Regions from separate parts of the Bacillus sp. 01N45 genome, predicted to be linked through region 3. Evidence: riboswitches for the same ligand, from Rfam matches in the RefSeq annotation. Region 3 holds a riboswitch; each other region holds the start of a gene.

Region 1 (5,167 bases), on a different contig from region 3:
AAAACATGAATAACACGATTGCTAAATTGAATAAATTAAAAGATGGTTTCCAAAAAGGAATCGATTTAACTGATAAAGGAATTGACGCTATTAATAAAGGTCAAAAACCAGCAGCAGATGTTATTGAAAGTATTAACGCAGTATCTAAAAGTACTTCGGCTCAAATAGGTGACATTTTAGCTAAATATGACTCGGAAATCACTCCAAATTTCAATGCAGCAATTGCTCGCACAAAAGAGATGTCTAAAAACACATCTCAAATTTTAAAAGAAGCAGACAAAAAGCTTCCAGATGTTAAAAAATTACTAGAAGATTCATCAAAAGGCTTAGTAGACGGTAGAAAAAAATTAGCAGATATTAAAGCTGAAATGCCGGAGACTGAGAAAAAGATTAAAGAATTAGCAAATAAAATTCGTGATTTTGAATCTGAAGAGGATTTAAAAGACATCATACGCTTATTAAAAAATGATGTTGAAAAGCAAAGTGATTACTTCGCGAATCCAGTCAATTTAAAAGAGAATAAGTTATTTGCGATGCCAAACTACGGTTCAGCGATGTCACCATTCTATACAGTGCTTGCATTATGGGTAGGCGCATTATTAATGGTTTCATTATTAACAGTAGAAGTGCATGAAGAAGGCGCGAATTATAAGAGCCATGAAATTTACTTCGGACGTTTATTAACATTCTTAACGATAGGTCTTTCACAAGCGTTTATCGTATCGATGGGAGATATATTCTTGCTCGGTACGTACGTAGTCGATAAGTTCTGGTTTGTGTTATTTAGTTTATTTATTGGTGGAGTCTTCGTTTGTATTGTATACTCACTTGTTTCTATTTTCGGAAACGTTGGGAAATCGATGGCGATTATTTTACTTGTACTGCAAGTAGCAGGATCGGGCGGAACATTCCCAATTCAAATGACACCAGCGTTCTTCCAAGCAATTTATCCGTTCTTACCGTTCACATATGCAATTAGTGCAATTCGTGAAACAGTAGGTGGAATGCTTTGGGATATCGTAACGCGAGATTTACTTGTGTTAAGTGCTTTCGTAGTAATTATGATTGTTGCTGCGTTATTACTGAAAACACCAATTAACAAATCGAGTGAAAAGTTTGTTGAGAACGCTAAAGGAAGTAAAATTATTCATTAAAAATAAAAGGTTCCTACCGATAGTGGTAGGAACCTTTTTGTTTAATCGAATTTTAACTTCTTTAATGCTTCTGCGAACGGATTGTTTAATGGTTCTTCTTCTTTGTTCTGCTGTTTCATATATTTTTGAACGTCGCGTTTATCAGCTTTGCTTCCAGATTCCTTTTTACGTCTTTCTTGGAATGTGGATAATTTCTCACGATAGCCACATTTACATGCAAAGATTTGTCCTGCACCTTCACCACGTAATTCTAACTTCTTCTTACATTGCGGACAACGAGCGTTTGTTGTACGAGATACATTTTTACGATGACCACATTCACGGTCTTGGCATACAAGCATTTTTCCTTTTTTGCCGTTTACCTCTAGCATTGGTTTACCGCAGTCTGGACAAGACTTTGTTGAAATGTTGTCATGTTTATATTTTTTATCACTCGATTTAATTTCAGAAACAATTTCTTTCGTATAGTTCTTCATTTCTGAAATGAATACTTCTTTTTTCAGTTTACCCTTTGCAATTGCTTCGAGTTTTTGCTCCCATTCACCAGTTAGTGTAGGAGATTTCAGTTCTTCTGGCACTAAATCAAGTAGCTGACGGCCTTTTGAAGTAATGTGAATATCTTTACCACGTTTTTCAAGTAAGAACGAATTGAATAACTTGTCGATAATATCTGCGCGTGTCGCTACAGTACCTAATCCACCAGTTGATTTTAACGTATCAGCAAGTTGTTTGTTTTGCGTATCCATATATTTTGTAGGATTCTCCATTGCTGAAAGTAAAGTTGCCTCGTTAAAACGTGCAGGTGCTTTCGTTTGACCTGATGTTTGCATAATTAACTTTACAGTTAATGTATCGCCTTTTTCAATGCGAGGTAGAAGTTGCTCCTTTACGTCATCCATTACATCATCATCTTCAAAGCGGTTTTCATATACTTCTTTCCAGCCGGCATGTAAAATTGTTTTTCCTCGTGCAATGAACGTTTCATTGTCAACTTTTGTGCGTAACGTTAGTTGTTCGTATTCGAATGCTGGGAATAAAATGGCTAAGAAACGTTTTACAACTAAATCATAAATTTTACGTTCTTTATCTGTGAAGGCGGAGAAATTAACGTATCCTTCTGTCGGAATAATTGCGTGATGATCGCTTACTTTACTATCATCAACAAATGATTTATTAGCCTTGATAGGCTTTTGTAATACTTTATGTGCTAAAGGACGGTATTCTCCAACGCCACATGCTTTTAGACGCTCTGGAAGTGTTCCAACGATATCAGATGAAATATAGCGTGAATCTGTACGAGGATACGTTAGAACTTTATGTTGCTCATACAATTTCTGCATAATGTTTAATGTTTCTTTCGCAGAGTAACCGAACTTTTTATTTGCATCACGTTGTAATTCAGTTAAATCGTAAAGACCAGGAGAGAATGACTTCTTCTGTTTTTTATCAATTTCCACAACGGTAGCATTATGCTTATCTAAACCTTTTACAATACCATCAATTTTTTCTTTATTAAAACTGCGGCTATTACCATTTGCATCTTGCCAAGTTAGTTTTAACTGATTCGTTGTTTGTGCTTCGATACCGTAGTAAGTTTGAGCTTTGAAGTTCTTTATTTCATCTTCACGATTAGCGATCATAGCGACAGTAGGTGTTTGTACACGGCCGCAATTCAGCTGGGCATTAAAGCGAGTCGTTAAAGCGCGAGTCGCGTTAAGACCGATGTACCAGTCAGCTTCTGAACGTGCGACAGCCGAAGCGTATAAATTGTCATATGCTTTACCTGGTTTTAAATTTGCGAAGCCATCTTTAATTGCTTTATCAGTAACAGATGAAATCCATAAACGCTTAATAGGTTTTTGTATTTTAACTTTATCGATAATCCAACGTGCGACTAATTCGCCTTCGCGTCCAGCATCTGTCGCTACAATAATTTCATTTACATCTTTTCTAAGTAGCTGACTCTTCACAGCATTAAATTGTTTCCCTGTTTGTTTAATAACCGTTAATTTCAAGCGCTCAGGTAGCATCGGTAAATCTTCTAAATTCCACTGTTTATATTTCACATCATAGCTTTCTGGATCAGCTAATGTAACGAGATGACCTAAAGCCCAAGTTACAATATATTTACTACCTTCAAGGTAGCCATTTCCTTTTTTATCGCACTTAAGTACACGCGCAATATCACGTGCAACGGAAGGCTTTTCAGCGATTACAACGCTTTTTACCATATTTAAAACATCCTTTCAAATTTCCATACGTTAACTATAGCATACATCTTCTTGAGATTCAGTTTCGCTCCAGATTTGAACGTTTTTTAGTGGGATAACATCTGTTTGAGGGTGAATGATGGCGACAGAACATAATATGCGCCATGATGAGACTATGAGAAATAGATACTTATTTATTATGCTTATTGTTTTATTAGTTGCTCCTATATTAAATAGAAAAGTAAAGAACTTGTTATTTTACTAGAATAAGAGTAGACTTTGAAGTAGATGAATAATAAACACATGGGAGTTTGTGGATGCAAACTGAGAGTATGACTAATCCGTCATTGACCATTTGAACCTGTTGGATAATGCCAGCGTAGGGAGAGTGTAAAAGCACATGTTCAGGCACTTTGCGTACGCGCAAAGTGCCTTTTTGTGTATCTCCCATCACTATAGTTAGGAGATGAAAAGGATGAATATGAAAGAAATTAGTAAAGTAGTGGATTTGGTGAGAGAGTCTAATCCACTCGTGCATAATATTACAAATGTTGTTGTAACAAATTTTACAGCTAACGGCTTGTTAGCGTTAGGAGCATCACCTGTAATGGCGTATGCGAAAGAAGAAGTAGCAGAAATGGCTAGCATTGCGGGAGCCCTTGTTTTAAATATGGGTACACTTCGTCCTGAAGAGGTAGAAGCGATGTTACTTGCTGGTAAATCAGCAAATGTGAATAATGTACCAGTACTATTTGATCCAGTTGGTGCAGGAGCAACATCGTATCGAACAGAAGTTGCGAGACATATTCCGGCTGAAATTGATTTAGCGATTATCCGCGGAAATGCAGCTGAAATAGCGAACGTTATTAATGAGAGATGGGAAATTAAAGGGGTAGACGCCGGTGTTGGAAATGGCAATGTCGTAAGTATTGCAAGGCAGGCAGCGGATGAATTAAATACAGTAGCGGTGATTACTGGAAAAGAAGATGTTGTTACAGATGGAGAACGAACGATCCTTATTCGAAATGGTCACCCTATTTTAACGAAAGTTACGGGAACTGGTTGTTTACTAACTTCTGTAATAGGAGCATTTGTAGCAGTAGAAAAGGATTATGTAAAGGCAGCAGTAGTGGCATTAACGTTTTATGGTGTAGCTGCGGAACTGGCAGCTGCTAAGACAGTGGAAAAGGGACCTGGTAGTTTCCAAATTGAATTTTTAAATCAGTTAGCGAATACCACTTCGGGTGATATTGAGAAGTATGGGAAGATTGAGCTTATATAGTAAGGAGGTGAACTAGATGCCCTGTATTACAAAGGCTGAAATGTCTAGATTATTATCAGTATATTTTATTATGGGAAGTAACAATTGTGCGAAGGAGCCACTACAAGTATTGAGAGATGCACTTGAAGGTGGTATAACAATTTTTCAATTTCGTGAAAAGGGGGAAGGGGCTTTAACGGGAGAGAAACGTATTTGTTTCGCGAAAGAACTACAAGCAGTCTGTAAAGAGTACGGTGTACCATTCATCGTAAATGATGATGTGGAACTAGCTATGGAGTTAGATGCAGATGGCGTGCATGTTGGCCAAGATGATGAAGGAATTACTTCTGTTCGTGAAAAAATGGGTGATAAAATTGTTGGTGTATCTACACATACAATTGAAGAAGCACGCTGGGCAATTGAAAACGGAGCTGATTATTTAGGTGTTGGCCCTATTTTCCCAACGAGTACAAAAAAAGATACGAAAGCAGTTCAAGGAACGAAAGGTTTAGCTTATTTTAGAGAGCAAGGAATTACAATAC
Region 2 (5,167 bases), on a different contig from region 3:
TTAAAGGAACAAAATCTGTTAATACGAAACAAAAACGTACAAAATTTATGTTAAAAGTATTAGGTTTCGTCTTTCTTATGCGCTGTCTTCTATTCGTTGCATCCTTCTTATCGATTCCAATCGAAATTGTTGCTGTACTCGGTTCACTCGTTCTTCTCATCTGGAGATGGTACTACTTACGAACAAACCCAGTCGATATTTTGAAAAAGACACCGTGGCACATTTTAATTTTCGCTTTCTCTATGTATGTAATTATTTACGGGCTTCACAACGCAGGATTAACAACGGCGCTTGTAAATTGGCTTGAACCAGTTGTAAGTCAACATCTACTCTATGCTAGCTTTGCAATGGGCGGACTTGTATCTATCCTCTCTAACGTCTTTAATAATCACCCTGCACTTATGATTGGTACCATTACATTAACAGAAATGGGCCTAGATCCAGTCACATTAAAAACTATCTATCTCGCAAATATCATTGGTAGTGACATCGGTTCACTATTATTACCAATCGGTACGCTAGCTTCCCTCATTTGGATGTATATCCTAAGACAAAATAAAATTAAAGTGAAATGGAAAGATTATTTAAGCGTATCTCTCATCGTAATCCCACTCACAACAGCCGTCACATTATTCCTCTTATACTACTGGGTACAATTATTCTTCGCCTTATAGAAAATAGAAGCCCCCTTTGCTACCGTCTTAGCAAAGGGGGCTTCTTCTATATTTAAGTTAGGTACTACAGTGTGATCAATCAAGTAAAGAGGTGTAACGTGTTATTGGTATAAATGACTACCAGTGTCTTTAAATTCTTTCGCTTTCTCTTTCATCCCTTTTTCAATTGCTTCTGTCGTTTCTAAATCATTGTCTTTCGCATATTCACGAATATCATGTGAAATTCTCATACTACAAAACTTCGGTCCACACATTGAACAGAAATGAGCCGTTTTCGCGCCTTCTGCTGGCAATGTTTCATCGTGATATTCCATCGCACGTTCAGGGTCTAAAGATAAATTAAATTGATCGCGCCAACGGAATTCAAAGCGAGCTTTTGAAAGTGCATCATCACGCTGATGAGCCGTTTTGTGCCCTTTCGCAAGATCAGCTGCATGTGCAGCAATTTTGTACGTAATAACCCCCGTGCGAACATCATCTTTATTCGGTAAACCTAAATGTTCTTTCGGTGTTACATAACAAAGCATCGCCGTGCCAAACCAGCCAATCATCGCCGCTCCAATTGCCGATGTAATATGGTCATAACCTGGTGCAATATCTGTCGTTAACGGCCCAAGTGTATAGAACGGCGCGCCCTGACAAATATCAAGCTCTTTCTCCATATTCTCTTTAATTAAATGCATCGGTACATGCCCAGGTCCTTCAATCATCACTTGCACATCATGTTTCCAAGCAATCTTCGTTAATTCACCAAGTGTTTCAAGCTCAGAAAACTGTGCTTCGTCATTTGCATCTGCAATCGAACCTGGACGTAATCCATCTCCAAGAGAGAACGAAACGTCGTACTGCTTCATAATTTCACATATCTCTTCAAAATGAGTGTATAAGAAGTTTTCTTTATGATGGAATAAACACCACTGTGCCATAATTGAACCACCACGTGAAACGATACCTGTCGTACGCTTTGCAGTAATCGGAATGTAACGAAGTAATACGCCCGCGTGAATCGTAAAGTAATCCACACCTTGCTCCGCCTGCTCAATTAACGTATCACGATACACTTCCCACGTTAAATCTTCTGCAATTCCATTTACTTTTTCCAGCGCTTGATAAATCGGTACAGTTCCAACTGGTACAGGCGCGTTACGAATAATCCACTCACGCGTCGTATGAATATTTTTACCTGTAGATAAATCCATAATCGTATCCGCACCCCAACGCGTTGCCCACGTCATCTTCTCTACTTCTTCTGCAATTGAAGAAGATACAGCAGAGTTTCCGATATTTGCATTGACCTTCACGTGAAAGTTACGGCCGATAATCATCGGTTCTGCTTCCGGATGGTTAATATTCGCTGGTAAAATGGCACGACCTTCCGCGATTTCCTTACGAACAAACTCAGGCTCTACTCCTTCACGAATCGCAACATATTCCATCTCAGACGTAATGATACCCTTACGTGCATAATGCATTTGCGTAACATTTCCACCTTGCTTTGCTCTAAGCGGCTGACGATCCATTTGCGGGAAAACAGGCGTATGTTTCAAAGCCACTTTCACACCGTCATCCTCTGGTTTTACTTCGCGCCCTTCGTATGCTTCTACATCTCCGCGCTCCAGGATCCAAGAGTGGCGCGGCGCCTGCAATCCCTTTTCCAGTTCCACTTTATACGCAGGATCTGTATAAGGACCGCTCGTATCATATACACGAATTGGCGGATTCGGAATACCGTTCGTTTCGCTTTGTTCAATCTCGCGCATCGGCACTTTCATACCCGCGCGTGGTCCATCCACATACACTTTCTTACTTCCTGGTAAACTCGATTTCAATTCAATTTGCTCAGCTGAAACAGACTGTTTCATAACCTTTGTTGCCCCCCTGTACGTGACAAGGACAAGATATGGCCAGCGTATGCCAAAATAAAAAGAGCCAGGTCCATAAAAAAATAAGGACCTGGCTCATAAAGACATCATTATGTAAAGCCGTTAACTTCCCTACGCTGGTACGAGCCAGATCAGGTCCAAAGGGTTAAGAAGTTCACACGCTTCTCTCTCAGCCTACGCATACGTTAGGCACCCCTAGTTTATCACTGATTTAATTTTCAATACTTTCCCATCATACACGATAATCTGAAAAATGCAAAGTTTATTTCTTTTGTTGTTTATGGAATCATCCACGTTAAATAATATGCCTGTACATACGTCATAATACCAACAATAATTACGAAGAATAAACTATGCTTCACTGTAAAGCGGAATAAATCTGATTCTTTTCCAGCAAGTCCAACTGCCGCACAAGCAATTGCAATCGATTGCGGAGAAATCATTTTTCCTGTTACACCGCCCGTTGTATTTGCTGCAACGAGAAGTACTTCAGATACACCGACTTGCTGCGCTGTAATCGCTTGTAAATTCGAGAACAGTGCATTCGCTGACGTATCGGATCCTGTTAAAAATACACCGATCCAGCCTAGGAATGGTGAGAAGAACGGGAATAGTCCGCCAGTTCCTGCAAGTGCTAATGCTAATGTAGAAGATAGACCAGAATAGTTTGCGATAAACGCGAATCCTAATACGAATCCGATAGATAGAATTGGCATCTTAAGCTCATTTATCGTTTCTTTAAATGTTACTACTGCATCTTTTGCACTCATTTTCAAAATAAAGATAGAAATGATACAAGCAATTAAAATTGCTGTTCCCGTCGCTGATAAAATATCTAATTTCAAGATTGCTTCATAAGGCGTCGGTTTATTTACAATTGGCTCTGCTTTCATTACTAAATTGTGTAAGCCTGGAACTTCAAACTTAAACACAAGGCTTTCCAAAGCACCGCCTGGAGCAAATAACGCTTTAAAGAAACTTTGGCTCCAAATGACTACCATCACAGTTAAAATAATGAATGGAGACCATGCTTTTACTACTTTTCCTACCGTTAGTTTCGGCATAGATATCGCCGTTGCTGCTACCTCACTATTTGCTTCTTTAGACTGATAGATTTCTTTCGGCTGCCAAACTTTTAAGAATAGCGATAGACTCACTAAACTTACAAGTGCTGACGTAATATCCGGAAGTTCTGGCCCTAAGAACGTCGCTGTAATGAACTGCGTAATTGCAAATGAGCTACCTGCTACAAATAGAGCCGGCCATGTTTGTCTTACTCCTTTAAATCCATCCATTAAAAATACGATAAAGAACGGAACAAATAATGATAAGAACGGTAATTGATGCCCAGCCATTTGTCCAATTTTATGCGGATCAATACCTGTTACTTGTCCAGCAACTGTAATCGGAATTCCCATCGCTCCGAACGCTACTGGTGCCGTATTTGCGATTAAACACAGACCCGCTGCATATAAAGGATTTAACCCAAGACCTGCAAGAAGCGCTGCGGTAATCGCTACTGGTGCACCAAATCCTGCTGCCCCTTCCAAAAATGCTCCAAATGAAAAACCGATTAAAATAACGAGTAAACGATGGTCATTCGTAATGGATAATACAGATGCACGAATCACATCGAATTGACCTGTTTTCACAGATATTTTATATAAAAATACCGACATAATGATAATCCAAGCAATTGGCCATAGTCCGTATAAGAAACCATATCCCGTCGCTGCCATCGCCATCGTGAACGGCATCTTATAAGCGAATAACGCAACTAAAATTGTAAGTACGACTGTAATTAATCCTGCCACATACCCCTTCATGCGGAAAACTGCTAAAGCTAAGAAAAAAAAGATAATCGGAATAAGTGCGACCGCTGCCGAAATCCAAATGTTTCCGAACGGATCATAAACTTGTGTCCATGTGTTCATTGTTCTCTCCCCCTAAAGAATCCCCTTTTAAATAGAATAACCTCATCAATAGACTATCAGGTCATCATACCTTTAAACCTAAAATAAAAAAACGTCAAAGAAAACGTTTTCATTAATTTTATCACAACAATTTTCATTAAAAAAGATTTTTTTGAAAATTTTATTATTTATCATAAGAATCTTACAAAAACGTCACGTTCTTGTAATGTTCATCGATAGGAAGCTCGCTACATTTCCTGCATAATAAAGGTATAAAAACGGATATTATTTATGAGGTGATATATATGAACGGAAACAAAATATTAGCAGCTTTATCATACTTTAGTGTATTATTTGCCCCTATCTTATTCCCTATCATTGTGTGGATTGTGGGCGATTCTGAAACGAAACCGCACGCAAAACGCGCTCTATGGACACACATCATTCCAAGCATCGCGTCATTTATTGGATTTATTATTCTAGGAATTATGGGTATCGGATCGAATCAACCAGACGTAACACTTGGAATTGGAGCAATGATTGTCTTATGTATTTGTGGCATTATTAGCTTATACTACTTCATTTGGAACATCGTAAAAGGTATTAAAGTGCTGAAAGCTTAAGTTTAAACAAACGTTTGATTAAAACAGTACGCATCATAATAAATGAAATTTTATCGGCGATACGACAATCTTTT
Region 3 (5,167 bases):
CTGTTTCCGTATAAATCCCTTGCTATTTTTCTCTTTAGTTTGTACGAATGGATAATAGATTTAAGTTCAATCATTTTAATACACTTCCTAATAGATTTTTACTTACCTCAATATTTTAAAAATAAACAGTACTTTTAAATCTTATTTAAAATACACTCAAGTATCTTCATTTACTATCGATTAACATTACATTAATCTTACATAGTTGTAATAATTGCTTTCGCTACCCACTAACTAGAAGCAACAGATTCCTTATTTGATGGTAAAAATATAAAAAAGCAATGATTAGGTTTTAAGTCTAGTCATTGCTTTATATATCTTATCTTGATTTACAACTAAAAATCTAAATATCATTCTTTCACTTGAATGCTACATGTGTTTTTATTAAATTCTTTAATAAAAATTATATAATACTTCACTATTGGATTCCTTTTTTCTCTTATCAATATTCATATGTTACAATAGTACCAGTTGTATCAGTAGTACCATTAAAACCACTAAAACAATTAGAACAACTACCACAGCCGCCACAGCCGCCACAACCTCCACAACCTCCACAACCAAAACAACCGAAGCAACCAATACAACGAAATCCACCACAACGAAATCCACCACAGCGACCTGCACAACCTCCACAACGACCACAACCGCCACAGCGACGAGCAGCATCTTCAATATAGTAATATGGATATTGGTTTTGTTGGTCCCAATACACAATATTTCCAGATTGGTAATCATTAAGGCTTAACGCTTGTAGTTCTTGTTGAAACTTATTCATTTTCATTACCTCCGTTTATAAACTTCAACTTTTCCAATGCTTTCTTATATTTCTGTTCGTTAAATCTAAGTAGAAATAGCGCTATAAACTAAGTTCAATACGTACCCCTACAAAATATGACCTATCACTAGATAATGCACCTTGTTCATATACCTATTTTTAGGTTATTTTTTCCATAGGCTCATTTTTATAAATTGAAAAAAGACGCACTTAGATTGATGCGTCTTTTTGCGATACTTCTTTTGTGAAATCATATACATAAGTATTATCCATACCTATGTATAGCAATACCCCTACTCATTATCCAATGACATCTTCTACTTCTGTATTCACTGGCCACTTTTCTAAAGTATAAGCCATTTCCCAAAACGAATATTCATATTGACTACTAATAATAAAATGCTGTTTCATTCGCTTCCGGTCAGACTTTGTCACTTTTTCAGCGATAGTATCTAACCGTGTAATTTGCTCTTCAACTAATGTACGGAACCAATCAGATCCATAAGCAGAAATCCATTCGTTATAAATTGGCTCTTCTGGCTGACATTCTTTTAAACGCTCCCCAATTTCATAATACAACCAATAGCAAGGTAAAATTGCTGCAATGATATCGCCTAAATGTCCTTCATACGCAGCACGATACATATGTGAAGTATAAGCGTATGCAGTTGGAGCAGGGATAAAATTATCTTTCTCTTCTTGTGTTATCCCTAGTTTCTTCGCAAAGTTCTCATGTAAAGATAATTCCGCCTCGTATGTATTTTGAGCATGGTGTGCCATACGAGCTGTCGTTTCTAATTCCAGTGCTTTTGCAGCTCCTAAAGTTTGTACTCTAGCGAAGTGACTCAAATAATATGAATCTTGAAGTACGTAATAGCGAAAACTAGCTAAATCTAACGTTCCTTCACCAAGTTGTTTTACAAAAGGGTGATGAAAACTAGCTTCCCAAATTGAATCTACTTCTTGACGTAATGATTGTGAAAATGTCATTTAAATCCCTCCAATAAAGTATAAAATTTAAGTATTTACCCACAGTTATTAAATCTGTAAAATAAAAAAACTTTCTTTACAAACGTAAAGAAAGTGAAATTGACAGTATTTATTCATAAAATAGTAATGTCTTCCCACTTCCCTACGCTAGTATTAACCAGATCAGGTACTAAGAGTCTCAAATTCTCATTTGATCTCAGCCTATAATAGGCCCCCCTAGTGGATAAATATTTAATTTTCGTATTGTATTCATCATAACATACTTCATGTTACTGTCAAAAGTATTCATGATAGCGCTTCTTAAAATCCTTCTTCTTTTCTTGCTTTTAATGAAGTTTCAATAATCATATCTAATAGTTTACTATAATGAATACCAGCTGCATCTGCACTTTTCGGTAGTAAACTTGCTTGTGTCATCCCTGGTAATGTATTAACCTCCATTACATATGGAATTCCGTCCTTTACCATCATATCCACCCTTGCATAAACGCTGCATTTCAATGCTTTATAACAAGCCAGTGACGCTTTGTTTACACGTTCCTTCAATTCTCCTGGAAGTTCGATAACTTCTTCAATTGTACTAACATCATCATATTTTGCATTGTAATCAAAGAACTCAGCTGCATGTCGGATTGAAATAATAGGTAACTGTTTTCCATCAAAAATTGAACATGTAATCTCATCACCTTTTATATACTTCTCTATTACTACTTCAGAATCCCATTCAAACACAGTTTCCAGCATTGAAATTAATTCATCTTTATCATATACAATCTTTACCCCAACACTTGATCCACCAGAGTTTGGTTTTACCACTAACGGAAATCCTAACTTCTCTAATTCATCAAGATTTAGATCCGCCATTTTTGTAAGTTCAATCCAATCGGGTGTTTCTATACCTTCATAGCGTAAAATCTTTTTCGAAATATTTTTGTCCATACATATACCGCTAGATAACATATTGCTCCCGCTATATGGAATACCTAAACTTTCAAGCGTGCCTTGAACCGTCCCATCTTCTCCATATTTTCCGTGTAATGCAAGCAGCGCAAAATCAATGTCTTTCGCTTTTTCGATTAAATCCATTTTTTCATTTAACGTAATTGGTACGATTTCATATTTATTTTTATCTAAATTTGCAATCATTTCATTTCCAGTCATAATTGATACTTGTTTTTCAGAGGATACTCCCCCCATAATAACGCCAATTCTCATTTCCTCAACTCCAAATTTCAGTTTTTATTGTATCACCGATTATTTTGATTCCACGAACTATTTCTTCTTCTTTCAGACGTGAAAATCCTAATCGAAAAGTAGTCGCTCCTCCTCCATCAGAATAAAAAACATCTCCTGGAGAAAATGTAACCCCTTGCTCATAACACTTTTGTAAAAGTGTGCGGGCATGAATTTTTTCTTCTAACTCTATAAATAAATGAAGTCCACCATCACCGGTCATTCTTTGAAACGGAATGTACTCGTTACACGCCCCAACAGCTAATTCATATTTCTTCTTATAAACTGATCTTGCCTTTTTTAAATATTTTTCAAAATATCCTTCATGTAAATATTGAAATAGAACAGCTTGATCTAACGTAGATGTGTGAATCGTTCTTGCTCTTTTTACACTTTCTAAATGATGAATCAGTTCTTTATCGGCGATGATCCAGCCTACACGTAAACCAGGGAAAAGTACCTTTGAAAAGCTACTAATATAAATTACATTATTACCAGCGCCAGCAAAAGTTAATAATGGTGCTAAGTGTGAACCTGAATAACGTAGCTCTTCATTAAATCCATCTTCTATAATAGGAACCTTATATTTGGAGAATAATCTCATCAGTTCCGTTCTTTTCTCCGAACTCGTAACAATACCGGTTGGATTATGATAGGAAGGAATTAAATATGCGAAATCAAACTCTTTTTCACGCAAACTTTTTTCTACTTCGTTCGTATCGATGCCATCTTCATTCATATTAATTCCGTGAACTTCAAGTCCATGTAAACGGAAAAGCTTCAATGCAGCATGGTGAGTTGGATTCTCACAAATAACCCGCCCTGATTTCTTCGATAACGAGGATAGCACGATGTCTAATCCTTCTGTAAATCCATTTGTAATTAAAATATCTTTGTTCGAAATATCTACACCTTTCATTTCCATATAATGAAGTAGATAATTCATTAAAGGTCTATAACCTTTTGCGTATCCGTAGTTTAATACGACATCCCCTTCAATGGACATACGAGTAAGAAAAGCTCTTTTGAAATTTTCCACATCAAATAGCTTTTCGTCCGGAGCAATGCTATTAAAAACAATCATTCCTTTTTCCCAGCGAACACCATGTTTCATTAAATCTAATTCATCCGCTAATAAGGTAACTGTATTAAGTTTATGTTTCCAATCTATTTCAACAGACGAAGTGTTCGATATATCAACCTTCGCTACAAAATTCCCTTTCCCTTTAACTGCATAAATGAGTCCTTCTTGCTCTAAATCCGCATAAGCAGCGAGTACAGTATTTCTGCTCACACTTAGTAATTCACTTAGTTCCCTAGTTGAAGGGATTTTTTGATCCCCGAGCAAATGACCTTTCATAATCATCTTTTTCAAATAATCTTTCAATTGAATATAAACGGGACGATCTTTCACAACTTTAAAATCTTTAAACAATTCCTTACCCCCTGCAATCATTTTTGCATATTTATTTCATTCTCAAAAGGTCCACTACATATGTATTTTTTATAAAGGGCGGTACGGTCTTATAAAGTGGAACTTTAATCAATGGGGCTGATTATCACCCACTGATTATTATCCCTTAGTAACAGGCATTTTACTGCCTATTACTAAGGGATAAATCTTTGCGGTATAAGTTAATTACATCTTTTAAAGCTGCTGCTGCGGCTCCACGTGGATTGGAAGCACCACCAATTGTAGTAACTTGCCCCATCGTATCTGTAAAGAACGTAATTCCTTTTTCTGTTCCATTTACTTTTGCTAGTGGATGATCTTTATCTATTTCGTACGGTTCCACATGAAGAGCCACTTTACCATCCTTATCCTTATATGCTGAAGCTATTAATTTAATATATTTATTTTGTTCTTTAGCATTTCGAATTTGTTGTTTTGTAACATGTTCAATACCCTTTATATGTATATCAGTAAGCGTATTTTCTGTTCCCATTAAACTGTTTGTCAAAAGTAACAATTTACACGCACTATCAGAACCACTTACATCTAATATTGGGTTCGTTTCAGCAATTCCTTTACTTTGCGCTTCTTTCAGTGCTTCTTCAAACGTAATATCTTCCTCATTCATTTTCGAAAGGATATAATTTGTAGTCCCGTTTAATATTCCTTCTATTTTTTCAATATGGCAACCAGCTAAACTAAATTGACCAATA

The links. Region 3 has a riboswitch for thiamine pyrophosphate ahead of tenA (thiaminase II). Riboswitches for the same ligand answer to the same signal wherever they lie in the genome.
Region 1: another riboswitch for thiamine pyrophosphate. It lies ahead of thiM (hydroxyethylthiazole kinase); the one in region 3 lies ahead of tenA (thiaminase II).
Region 2: another riboswitch for thiamine pyrophosphate. It lies ahead of thiC (phosphomethylpyrimidine synthase ThiC); the one in region 3 lies ahead of tenA (thiaminase II).

Annotation. Positions count from the first base shown of each region.
Region 1 covers NZ_JBFTQW010000009.1:95,847-101,013, forward strand. The annotation lists gene AC1DMU_RS20610 (YhgE/Pip domain-containing protein) at 1-1,154, shown strand, start outside; gene topB (DNA topoisomerase III) at 1,196-3,385, opposite strand; TPP riboswitch at 3,658-3,767, shown strand; gene thiM (hydroxyethylthiazole kinase) at 3,831-4,646, shown strand; gene thiE (thiamine phosphate synthase) at 4,663-5,167, shown strand, end outside.
Region 2 covers NZ_JBFTQW010000006.1:280,241-285,407, reverse strand. The annotation lists gene AC1DMU_RS16585 (arsenic transporter) at 1-674, shown strand, start outside; gene thiC (phosphomethylpyrimidine synthase ThiC) at 776-2,536, opposite strand; TPP riboswitch at 2,649-2,764, opposite strand; gene lldP (L-lactate permease) at 2,836-4,491, opposite strand; gene AC1DMU_RS16570 (magnetosome magnetite crystal formation protein family) at 4,776-5,093, shown strand.
Region 3 covers NZ_JBFTQW010000002.1:513,510-518,676, forward strand. The annotation lists gene AC1DMU_RS06870 (homoserine dehydrogenase) at 1-74, opposite strand, end outside; gene AC1DMU_RS06875 (heterocycloanthracin/sonorensin family bacteriocin) at 443-784, opposite strand; gene tenA (thiaminase II) at 1,079-1,768, opposite strand; TPP riboswitch at 1,891-1,996, opposite strand; gene ddlB (D-alanine--D-alanine ligase) at 2,069-2,983, opposite strand; gene pdxR (MocR-like pyridoxine biosynthesis transcription factor PdxR) at 2,988-4,436, opposite strand; gene AC1DMU_RS06895 (homoserine dehydrogenase) at 4,597-5,167, opposite strand, start outside.